Regions from separate parts of the Bradyrhizobium sp. Ken64 genome, predicted to be linked through region 3. Evidence: predicted binding sites of a transcription regulator. Region 3 holds the regulator's gene; each other region holds the start of a gene.
The links. The regulator LexA, encoded in region 3, represses DNA repair genes until DNA is damaged. The targets are predictions, from matches to a motif close to TGTTCNNNNTGTGTTCNG.
Positions count from the first base shown of each region.

Region 1 (3,906 bases), on a different contig from region 3:
CCGAAGGTCGCCGAGAAGATCATGATGGAGCGGATCGCAAAGGCGATTCGGGGGTACTGTCGCCTGAAGCGGCGCATGCGCACCTTGATCCGGAACGTCCGATCCATCGCCACCGACCCGACTCTTTATCTTAAATCGCTGTGCTCGCTGGAACGACGATGTGCCGCCGACCTTGCGAACAGTTTGAGGTGTCGCGACCGCTTCCAAACAGGGTTGACGAGGTGTTAACGGCGCAAAGCGAGGCGACTCAAAGAGAGGCTGCTTGGAGATGACGGTGGCCGCCGCGGGCGCCGACGATCAGTGCCGCCGCCTCGCGCTGCGAGAAGGTCTTCGAGCGCACATAGACGCGGTAGTCCGCCGGCCCCTCGCTGGAGAGATAGATCACCTGACCGCCGTCGACGGGCTGCGCGGCAATCGAGATCAGGCGAGTCGAGGGGTTGGCCTGGCAGGATTCCGATTCCGAACCGGGGCCGTCGTCGACGACGGGGAAGTCGGCAGCGTCCGCATCCTCGGTGATCTGAACCCGCACCGTGGCGCGCGCGGGATCATCGGTGAAGGCGACATGCACGCCGGCGGTCCAGAACAGCGACGTCAGCTCGACCGAGGTGTCGCCGAGGGCGATGCAGGGATGCGAAACCGATCCGATCTCGCTGCGCGCGAACACCGCGGCCGCCAACAGGGGAATAACCGAGGCCAGGATCTTGAAACGCAACATGACACGCTACTCGCCGGGCCCTGGGGAAACTCGTGGCGCGAACTGATGGGCCTTATGGTTTGCAGAGCGTAAAGGAAACTCGTTACCGCCGGGTTGATGCGCTGGATGATCAGGCGATCTGCCGCACATCCTCCGCGAGTGCGCGATAGGACAGCGCCTCGGCGAGATGCAGCCGGCCGATCCTGTCGGCGTGGTCGAGATCGGCCAGCGTGCGCGCCACCCGCAGCACGCGGTGATAGCCGCGCGCCGACAGCCGCATGGTCTCGGCGGCGTCGCGCAGCAGCTTCTGGCCTTGGGCGTCGGGCTTCGCGATCTCCTCCAGCACCGAGGCCGGTGCTTCGGCATTGGTGCGAACCTTCGGCAGGCCGATATCCGCGTAACGCGCGAGCTGGATGTCGCGCGCAGCGGCCACGCGAGCGGCGACTTCAGCCGAGCCCTCTGCCGGCGGCGGCAGGATCAAATCGGCCGCGGTCACCGCGGGAACTTCGATGCGCAAATCGATGCGGTCCATCAGCGGCCCCGAGATGCGGGCCTGGTAGTCGCCGGTGCAGCGATCGATGCGGCCGCGCTTGCAGGCATAGCCGGGCTCGAACGCATTGCCGCAGCGGCAGGGATTCATCGCCGCGATCAGCATGAACCGTGCTGGATAGGTGACGCGGTGATTGGCGCGGGACACCGAGACCTCGCCGTTCTCCAGCGGCTGGCGCAGCGAATCCAGCACGCGCGGATCGAATTCCGGGAGCTCGTCGAGGAACAGCACGCCCTGATGCGCGAGCGAGATCTCGCCGGGCCGTGCGCGCATGCCGCCGCCGGTGAGCGCGGCCATGCTGGCGGAATGATGCGGGGAGCGAAACGGCCGCCGCGCCGTCAGCGCCCCGCCCTCGATCTCGCCGGCGACAGAGGCGATCATCGAGACCTCGAGCAACTCGCCCGGCGACAGCGGTGGCAGGATCGAGGGCAGGCGTGCCGCCAGCATCGATTTGCCGGCGCCGGGCGCGCCGATCATCAGCAGGTGATGACCGCCGGCGGCCGCGATCTCCAGCGCCCGCTTGGCGCTCTCCTGTCCCTTGATGTCGCGCAGGTCGAGCGGCGAGGCCGCGGCCTCGTGCACCTTCGGCACGGGCCGCGACAGCACCTGCGTTCCCTTGAAATGGTTGGCGATCTGGATCAGCGAACTTGCGGCGATGATCTGGATGTCCGGACTCGCCCACGCCGCTTCCGAGCCGCAAGCCGCCGGACAGATCAGCCCCTCCTCGCGCACATTGGCGCCGATCGCGGCGGGCAGAACACCGGCCACCGGCGCGATCGATCCGTCGAGGCCAAGCTCGCCCAGGACGGTGAAGCCGGTCAGCGCATCCGGGGGGATCGCGCCGATCGCCCCCATCAGCCCAAGCGCGATCGGCAGGTCATAATGGCTGCCCTCCTTGGGCAGATCGGCGGGCGCAAGATTGACGGTGATCCGCCGCGCCGGCAGCGCCAACCCTGAGGCGATCAGCGCCGAGCGGACCCGCTCGCGCGCCTCCGACACCGCCTTGTCCGGGAGACCGACGATCGCGAAGGCCGGCAGACCCGGCGCGACCTGCACCTGCACGTCGACCGCGCGGGCCTCGATCCCCTCAAAGGCGACGGTAGAAACCCGCTGAACCATGCCCGAACCAGCCTGCCCTCTTGCACAATTAGGGGTAGCAGAGCGGGCCAGTTCTGGCAAGAACAATACGGGAACGTGTCGAGGGGGCTAGCCTGGCCCTAACCGATCGTAAACACGACGAAGACACTACGCTTCGAATGCAAGCTGCTCCGCTCAGCACATCCCAACGAATGTCCGCTACTCCTAGGGCTGCGGGATGGGCCGTGGTCTAACGGGTGAACAATTCAAATGCTTGCAAATCGCCGGAGAAGCGAACGACGGATGTGCACGCGGCTCGCCAAGATTCATTTTGGCGCGGGTTCGCTGCCGCGGGACTGCACGATCACGGATATTTCGGATGGCGGCGTGAAAGTCGTGGCGGAATTTCTGGAAGTGCCGCCGCAATTCACCATCATCTTCGCGCCCGACTATTCCCGCCAGTGCCGGCTGCGCTGGCGCATCGGCTGCGAGTTCGGCGCCGAATTCACCGACTAAGCTTTCGGAAGCGCCCCGCCTTAACCGGACTTTAGCGTTAATCGGTAAGCATCTCTGATCAGTCGCCGAGTGATCAGAGTATGTCCAAGCGTTTGTCCGTCGCCTCTCTTCCGGCGAGATATCTGTTTTCCGCGCTTCTGATCCTGGCCCTCGGCGGCTGTCAGACCACCGGCATCGAGGACATCACCGGCGCGCTCGGCGGAAAGTCGGACACGGCTGGCAGGGCCGACGCCAAGCCGGACGTGAAGCCGGACATGGACGCGCTGCGCGAGCGCTATCGCGCCAAGCCTGGCGATCCCAACATCGCGCTCGAATACGGCAAGGCGTTGCGCCAGACCGGCCAGCGCGCGCAGGCGCTCGCGGTGCTGGAGCAGGCCGTGCTCGCCCATTCCAACAACAAGGCGCTGCTCGCCGGCTATGGCCGCGCGCTCGCCGACAGCGGCAGTTTCCAGCAGGCGTTCGACGTCCTCGGTCGCGCGCATTCGCCCGAGGATCCCGACTGGCATATCCTGTCGGCGCAGGGCGCCGCGCTCGATCAGCTCGGCCGCAACGAGGAAGCGCAGCAATACTACGCCGCCGCGCTGAAGATCGTGCCGGACGAGCCGTCGGTGCTGTCCAATCTCGGACTGTCCTACATGCTGCAGAACAATCTGCCGCGAGCAGAGGAAACGATGCGCCGGGCGCACGAGCGCAATCCCGCCGATTTTCGCGTACGCGCCAATCTCGCGCTCGTGCTGGGACTGGAAGGAAAGCAGGCCGAGGCCGAAACCATCGTGAAGGCGGATCTGCCGCCGGATCAGGCGGCGGCAAAGGTCACGGCGCTGCGGCAATTGCTGGTGAAGAAGCAGCAGCGGGCGGAGAAGTAACCCGCCGCCCGCGCGGTCAGGACGCCTTGGTCAGGATACCTTGCGATGTGGGGCTGAGCCGCGCCCCGATCGGCCCTTCAGCCTCTTCAGCAGCGGCCCGAGCAGCGAGTGCTTCGGCTTCTTCACCTCGCCACGCCCGGCGAGGCGATTCGCCATGTTCTGGAACAGCTCGGTGGTGCGGTGGCTCTTGGAGACCTCCGCGA
Region 1 is NZ_JBVVPA010000007.1:185,201-189,106, forward strand. It holds gene AC0L2F_RS15020 (PAS domain-containing hybrid sensor histidine kinase/response regulator) at 1-107, opposite strand, end outside; gene AC0L2F_RS15025 (hypothetical protein) at 248-715, opposite strand; gene AC0L2F_RS15030 (YifB family Mg chelatase-like AAA ATPase) at 825-2,363, opposite strand; gene AC0L2F_RS15035 (PilZ domain-containing protein) at 2,592-2,837, shown strand; gene AC0L2F_RS15040 (tetratricopeptide repeat protein) at 2,918-3,703, shown strand; gene AC0L2F_RS15045 (CpaE/TadZ family protein) at 3,734-3,906, opposite strand, start outside.
Region 1: the regulator LexA is predicted to act here: its motif matches at 2,422-2,439, upstream of AC0L2F_RS15030 (YifB family Mg chelatase-like AAA ATPase).

Region 2 (3,906 bases), on a different contig from region 3:
TCGCCTTGTTCACCTGGTAGGGAATCTCGGTGATGATGATCGCCTCGCGCTCCTTGCGGATGGTCTCGATCGCGACCTTGCCGCGCATCATGACCGAGCCGCGGCCGAGGTGATAGGCGGCGCGGATGCCCTGCCGTCCGAGGATGACGCCGCCGGTCGGGAAATCCGGTCCCGGCACGATGTTGATGAGCTCGTCGATGGTGAGCGCGGGGTTGTCGATCAGCGCGACGCAGGCGTCGATGACTTCGCCGAGATTGTGCGGCGGGATGTTGGTCGCCATGCCGACCGCGATGCCGCCGGCGCCGTTGACGAGCAGGTTCGGGAACTTGGCCGGCAAGACCGACGGCTCGGTCTCGTTGTTGTCGTAGTTCGGCTGGAAATCGACCGTGTCCTTGTCGATGTCGGCCAGCAGGGCCAGCGCCGCCTTCGTCAATCGGGCTTCGGTGTAACGATAGGCAGCCGGAGGATCGCCGTCGACCGAGCCGAAATTGCCCTGGCCGTCGATCAGCGGCACGCGCATGGAGAAGTCCTGCGCCATCCGGACCATGGCGTCGTAGATCGATTGGTCGCCATGCGGATGATATTTACCGATGACGTCACCGACCACGCGGGCGGACTTGACGTACTTCTTGTCCGGCGTGTGCCCCTGCTCGTTCATCGAGTACAGGATGCGGCGATGCACCGGCTTCAGACCGTCGCGAGCGTCAGGCAGCGCCCGCGCCACGATCACGCTCATGGCGTAGTCGAGATAGGACTTCTTCATCTCCTCGAAGATGGAGACCGGGCGAATATCCGAGGGTTGCGCCGGCTGGTCGCCGGGCTTGTCGTCGTCGTCAGCCAAGGGGAAATCCGGTGAGATTTTATCTGGGAATCATATAGCGCATCGAGCCCCTGATAACCACCCTCGCGGCGTTCTGGGAAGCGCTTTTTCCGCCTATTTTTCCAACAACTTAAGCCCTTGCGAGCGGTGTCGCGGACGGCCCCCGCATCGGCCTTGCAAAATCGCCGGGGACGCGGGGAAAACCGCGCGGCGAGCTGGCCCCGTCAGCGCGTTTGCCAAGCCGCAATCCGAGCTCACCCCAAACATGAAGCGGGCCCGGAAATCCCGAGCCCGTCCTGCCGATTAGTGGGATTTTCTGACACGAGATGAGAAGCGGCGCCGATCCGGCGGGCGCATCCGCATCGAGACGCCGCGTTCTCAGAACGTGATCGCTCAGAACGGGATATCGTCGTCCATGTCGCTGTTGCGGCCACCGCCGCCGGCCGCAACAGGGCGCCGCGGCGCGCTGCTGACTGGACCGGAGGAGCCGAAATCGCCGCCCGGCTCGTCGCCGAAGCTGCCGCCTCCCCCACCGCCGCTACGGCCGTCCAGCATCGTCAGGGTGGAGTTGAATCCCTGCAGCACGACTTCGGTCGAGTACTTCTCGACGCCGCTCTGGTCGGTCCATTTGCGGGTCTGGAGCGCACCCTCGACGTAAATCTTGGCGCCCTTCTTCAGATACTGCTCGGCGACCTTGCAGAGCCCTTCATTGAAGATCACGACGCGGTGCCACTCGGTCTTTTCCTTGCGCTCGCCGGTCGCCTTGTCGCGCCACGTCTCCGAGGTCGCGACACTCAGATTGGCGATCGGCCGCCCGTCCTGGGTGCGGCGGATTTCAGGATCCTTGCCGAGATTTCCAACCAGAATGACCTTGTTGACGCTTCCCGCCATCTCCGCTCTCCGCTCCGAATGCCATTGAATTCAAGAAGGCCGGTCCGCTCCCCGCGTTCCGCCGTGCCTGTTGAGGCGACCGTATACGCTCGCCGAACGCTTGCGGACGCCGATCAGTCCGTCACCCCTCCGGTTATCCCCACATATAGCATCGACCTCCGGCTCGTTCCAGATTTGTTCTTGGCGAATGACAGCACTGAAGGTGTGGGATCGATCGGCGATGTCCTGTGGGAAGGCACGCGTCGATTGGAACCTTTGTAGGTTCCAAAAAACGGAAGAAAGAACTTAACATTCAGCAAGTTATGGCTACTCGCACTGCCCCGTTCTTGTTGCATTTCGGAGACGGACTCTGCCGCTCCGCAGAGCTACGGTTGCCTCGGACTTAGTTCATATGGGCCCTCGCGCCTGATCAGCCGCTTCGGGGACATTAAGAGGCGGACGAACCTGGGGAGACTGGCAATGAATAGGCTTCTTATTGGTGCAATCGGTGCAGTGGCGATGGGCCTGTCGGCTCCGGCCAGTGCGGCGGACATGGCCGCGCGTCCTTACACGAAGGCGCCAATGGCCGCGCCCGCACCGATCTATACCTGGACCGGCTTCTACGCCGGTGTGCAGGGAGGCGGCGGCTGGGGTCGTAGCGACGAGACCTTCTTCGACGGTCCGAACACAGCGATCTTCGCGGGCAGCCAGAGGTATGACACGAGCGGCGGCTTCGTCGGCGGGGTGTTCGGCTACAATTGGCAGTCCGGTCCGGCCGTGTTCGGCATCGAAGGCGATTATCACTGGGCCGACATCAGCGGCCGTTCGGCCGAGATTAATGCCGGCCTCGGCGACACCTACTTCACGAAGATTCGTGGCTTCGGCGACATCAAGGGCCGTCTCGGCTACTCGACCGGCCCCGCGCTCTGGTTCGTCAGCGGCGGTGCCGCGGTCGGTGACATCCAGCACCGCTACGACGGCATTCCCGGAAACGTCTTCGTCCAGAACGACTGGCGCTGGGGCTGGACCGTCGGTGCAGGCGCTGAATACATGTTCGCTCCGAACTGGTCAGCCAAGGTCGAGTATAACTACATCGATTTCGGCAGGAGCACGATCCAATACTCTCCAGTGGTCACCAACCGCTCCGAATGGACCGACACCGTTCACACCATCAAGGTGGGCGTGAACTATCACTTCAACTGGGGCGGCTCGGTCGTCGCGAAGTACTGATATCCCTCTGATATCCTTGAGATCAAAGGCCGGCCCTGTGCCGGCCTTTTTTGCTGTGCTTCCCAGCTCGGAATAGTCAGTCAACAACTATTACGTTTCACACATGGTGTGACTTTTGAGTGACACAACTTGCGGCTTCACCGGTGTATGGAGACATCAGTTGGACCACCGCGTCCGATGCCCTTCTCGATCGTGGAAGGCACAATCAGAAACTGGGACTGGGATTAGTTGAAAATGAAAAAGGTTTGGTTGGCTTCGGCCTGTTTGTTCGCTCTCGCTGCCCCGGCCTCGGCCGCTGATCTCGCGGCGCGCCCCTACACCAAGGCGCCGGTGGCCATGGCTTCGGTCTACAACTGGACCGGCTTCTACCTCGGTATCGTCGGTGGTGGCGCTTGGGAAAATTCCTCGACCGACCCGAAGATGAAGGGCGGCTTCGTCGGCGGCACCGCCGGCTATAACTGGCAGACCGGCAACGTCGTGTTCGGCGTCGAGGCCGATGGCGCCTGGGCAGACGTCAGCGCTTCGGCCGCTGGTACGGTTTTCGTTGCGGGCGTCGGTGGCATCCCCGCCTCGCTGAGCTCCAAGACTGACGCGATGGGCACCGTGCGCGGCCGCATCGGCTGGGCCGTCAACAACGTGCTGTTCTACGGCACCGGTGGTTACGCCTGGATCGACAACAAGCTCACCGCCACCCTGGGCGGTCTCTCGGTCTCCGACAGCAAGTTCCACTCGGGCTGGACCGTCGGCGCGGGCGTCGAGGCGTTCTTCGCTCCGCAGTGGTCGGTCAAGGGCGAATACCTCTATCGCAGCCTCGGCGGCGAGACCTACTTCGGAGGCGCCATTCCGACCGGAACGCTCAACCTCCACACCGTGCAGGTCGGCGTGAACTATCACTTCGGGGGCCCGGTGGTCGCGAAGTACTGAGTTCAGTACCTAGCTCCAACGCATCCGCGTTACGAAAGGCCGGCCTTGCGCCGGCCTTTTTG
Region 2 is NZ_JBVVPA010000008.1:55,042-58,947, reverse strand. It holds gene gyrA (DNA gyrase subunit A) at 1-841, opposite strand, end outside; gene AC0L2F_RS15795 (single-stranded DNA-binding protein) at 1,214-1,711, opposite strand; gene AC0L2F_RS15790 (outer membrane protein) at 2,171-2,920, shown strand; gene AC0L2F_RS15785 (outer membrane protein) at 3,155-3,844, shown strand.
Region 2: the regulator LexA is predicted to act here: its motif matches at 1,876-1,893, upstream of AC0L2F_RS15795 (single-stranded DNA-binding protein).

Region 3 (3,906 bases):
GGTGCAGAGCCGCTGCCGGAAGACATGATTTCTCTCGACGAGGCCTACCATCGCGTGCTCGCGCGTGACGTCGCCGCGCGACGCACGCAGCCGCCGCAGGCGATGTCCGCGATGGACGGCTACGCGGTGCGCGCGGCCGATGCCGCGACGATCGATTCGGAGCTCACCGTCATCGGCGAAGTCGCGGCGGGCCGGCCGTTCGCGGGGACGGTCGGCGCCGGCGAGGCCGTGCGGATCTTCACCGGCGGCGTCGTTCCCGCTGGCGCGGACGCCGTCGTGATCCAGGAGGACACGGTCGCCGCCGGCAAGCGTATCACGATCAAGGAAGCCGCGATCGCCGGACGGCACATCCGCCGCGCCGGCGTTGATTTCCGCGAAGGCGACGTGCTCCTGCGCAAGGGAAGCCGTCTCACCGAGCGCGACCTCGCGCTCGCCGCTGGGATGAACCATCCGCACCTTGCCGTTTTCAGGCGTCCGAAGGTCGCCATTCTCGCCACCGGCGACGAGCTGGTGATGCCGGGCACCACGCCCGGCCACGGCCAGATCGTCTATTCCAACGGCTACGCCCTGCACGCGCTCGCCCGCAGCGAGGGCGCCGAGACCATCGACCTCGGGATTGCCGCCGACACGCTGGAGGCGACCACCGCCGGCATCCGCCGCGCCCGCGAGAGCGGCGCCGACATCCTGATCACGACCGGCGGCGCATCGGTCGGCGACCACGATCTAGTCCAGCAGGCACTGCGGGACGAAGGCATCGCGATGGCGTTCTGGAAGATCGCGATGCGGCCAGGCAAGCCGATGATGCACGGGCGACTCGGCGCAATGGGTGTGATCGGCCTGCCGGGCAATCCCGTGTCGTCCTACGTGTGCGCTTTCCTGTTCATGGTGCCGCTGATTCGCGCCCTGTCGGGCCGTTCGGTGATTCACCATCGCCGTGAACACGCCGTGCTCGGCCGCGACGTCGGCGCCAACGACCAGCGCGAGGACTATCTGCGGGCGCATCTGGAGGAGCGTGACGATGGCACACGCGTCGTTCTTCCCGTCAATCATCAGGACTCTTCGCTGCTTGCGAATCTCGCTGCAGCACAGGTACTTCTCGTGCGCGCACCATTCGCGCCGAAGGCCGAGACCGGCACGGCTTGCGAAGTGTTGCGGCTCCCCGTCTGACCGCCTCGGCAACGCGCGTTCCGCGACGTTTGCCTTGTTCACGGTAAATTAAGCAGTTGCGGAACATGTATCGAACATATAGTGTCCGTTCATGATTTGTTTCGAGCATGTGGCGGCTTATGGCCGAATTCTGCGTCTCGGAATCGGACGACATCAACCGGGGGACTTTGGTCGAGATGTTAACGCGCAAACAATACGAGCTTCTGCGATTCATCAGTGAACGTCTGAAGGAAAGCGGCGTACCGCCCTCCTTCGACGAGATGAAGGATGCGCTCGACCTGCGCTCGAAGTCGGGCATCCATCGCCTGATCACGGCGCTCGAGGAGCGTGGCTTCATCCGACGCCTGCCCAACCGCGCCCGCGCGATTGAAGTCATCAAGCTGCCGGAGCTCCAGGCGGCGGCCGGCAGCCGCCGCGGCTTCACGCCGAGCGTCATCGAGGGCAATCTCGGCAAGGTGCGTGCGGGCTCCAGCCTGCCCGCGGACGAGGGCGAACGTCCCGTGGCGGTGCCGGTGATGGGCCGCATCGCGGCCGGCACGCCGATCGAGGCATTGCAGACCCGCAGCCATACCATCAGCGTACCGCCTGACATGCTCGGCTCGGGCGAGCATTACGCGCTCGAAGTACGCGGTGATTCCATGGTCGAGGCCGGCATCCTCGACGGCGACATGGCGCTGATCCAGCGCAACGAGAGCGCTGATACCGGCGACATCGTGGTGGCGCTGATCGACGACGAGGAAGCGACGCTGAAGCGCTTCCGCCGTCGCGGCGCCTCGATCGCGCTCGAGCCCGCCAACGCAGCCTATGAGGTCCGCATCCTGCCGCCCAACCGGGTGAAGATTCAGGGCAAGCTGATCGGGCTTTACCGGAAGTACTGATAACGGAAGTACTTCATACCGGAAGTGCTTGGCGCCTCGCGCGCTTCCGATCTGCAGCGCCGGTCAGAGATTGGATCGGATGATCGTCCGCTCCGGCTGGATAGTCGTTCTGGTTCTGCACAGACTATCCGGCCCCTCCTCCGCCGCTGGCTCCTCGCGACGCCGACGAAGCGGTACCGCTTCAAACAGCACCGCTTCGCGGCTCGCGCGTTCGAGGAAACAACGACCAGCGGTCAAGTTCGACCGTTGCAGCCAAGCCGGCAATATTCGCGCATGCGCCTCCCGAATGCATCGCAAGGGGCTTTGTTCCTATTGAATTCGGGAAAGATAATGTGATCGCGGCCTGCAGAAACCAGCCGCAGATTTGCCCACAACCAAGCAGAGCGTTCGTGCTTCAACTCTGATAGAGGCCTGCGCCTCGATTGAGAGACGCGGGTTGCTATCCCAGCATGAGGAGCACCCGATGTGTGACTACAGCCTGCATGCCGTCGCGTCGCGCCCCGCCGAAGTCGGCGAGACGATCGTCACGACAAGCTTCCGCGGCACCTCGACGCGCGGCTTCGCCTCCGCAGCCGATCCGTCTGTTGCCGTCTGCCTGCTGCCGGGAACGGAGCTCGCCTTCGCCGACGACGTCCGCTACGACAATCGCTGGATCTGGACGCGCACCATCAATTCCCGCGTGGGCAAGTTCGGCAAGATCGATCCGCACGTTCCCGACCGCCATCATGACGCGATCGAATTCCCCGACGGCAAATACGTGCTGGTGACGCAGCTCGTCGAAGGCCAGCGAGCGACCGTGCTGCAACTGCCGGTGACTCAGTCGGTCACCGAGCGCGAGAACAAGGCGCAAATCATCGCCGACAGGCAGCCGACCGTCACGCACCTGCCGATCGGCTGACACAGCCGCCCTCCGGCTACGAGGTCGGAGGTCAGGATTGAATCGCCATCGCCGGCCGTGGCCGGCGAGAAGGTGTGGTTTGCGCCCGGCGAATCCGAGCGGATGCGCCAACCCACTGCATTGCTCCGCACCATCAGATCAATCGTCGGCCTGCAAGTCCGTCTCCGCGGGCGTTGCGTCCTTGATGCGGGACGCGGTCGCCTTCGGCGCAAGGCTGCCGTCGAAATCACCCTCACCGGCGCCGGCCGGCAACCAGGGGCGGCTCGTGCCTCTCGCCCTCACCGCCTGAACTACAAACCCGTCACCACGCTGCGTCAGCGCCAGGGCGCTCTGGCTGGCGAGCCGCTGCCGATCGACCACCATCGCCGCGCAATCGGACGGCGCGGGACGTGTCGTCACCACCAGCGCGGCCCGACTGCAATCGTCCGCGAGAGCGTCGACGCGCAGTGCCAGCGCGACCAGCCTCCCGTCGGCCAGTGGCGTCACGCAGCCGGATTCGTCACAGGACACGCCATCGGCCAGCGAGGCTCTGCCGGCATCGCGCGGATCGGCGTCGGCAGCGAGCCATTCCCTCAGCAGAAAGCTGTCCTTGTTGGTCCTGATCAGGTGCAGATATCCGTCCCTGCCCCGCACCGCGACGCTCGCGCCATCCCCGGCAATCAGGATGTCGGGCTGCCGCGCCGACAGTCCCCAGAGGATCGCTGCCAGCAGCACCAGGGCGCCGGACCAGCGCAGCGGCGTGCGCAACAAGCCCAGCACGATGATTCCCAGGCTCGCCGCGATCAGCGGCGCGATCCCGAACGCCGGGATGCGGCCGACCGCGCCCGGCAATGCCGCGACCCAGCGGGAGACCGCGACCATCCACTCGATGCCGATCCCCATCAGCCACCAGAACACGCTGTCCAGCCCGAACGGCGCAGCAAGCAGCCCCAACAGTCCCGCCGGCATCACCAGCGCCGAGAC
Region 3 is NZ_JBVVPA010000003.1:172,974-176,879, forward strand. It holds gene AC0L2F_RS06680 (molybdopterin molybdotransferase MoeA) at 1-1,167, shown strand, start outside; gene lexA (transcriptional repressor LexA) at 1,344-2,045, shown strand; gene AC0L2F_RS06690 (hypothetical protein) at 2,509-2,943, shown strand; gene AC0L2F_RS06695 (ComEC/Rec2 family competence protein) at 3,082-3,906, opposite strand, start outside.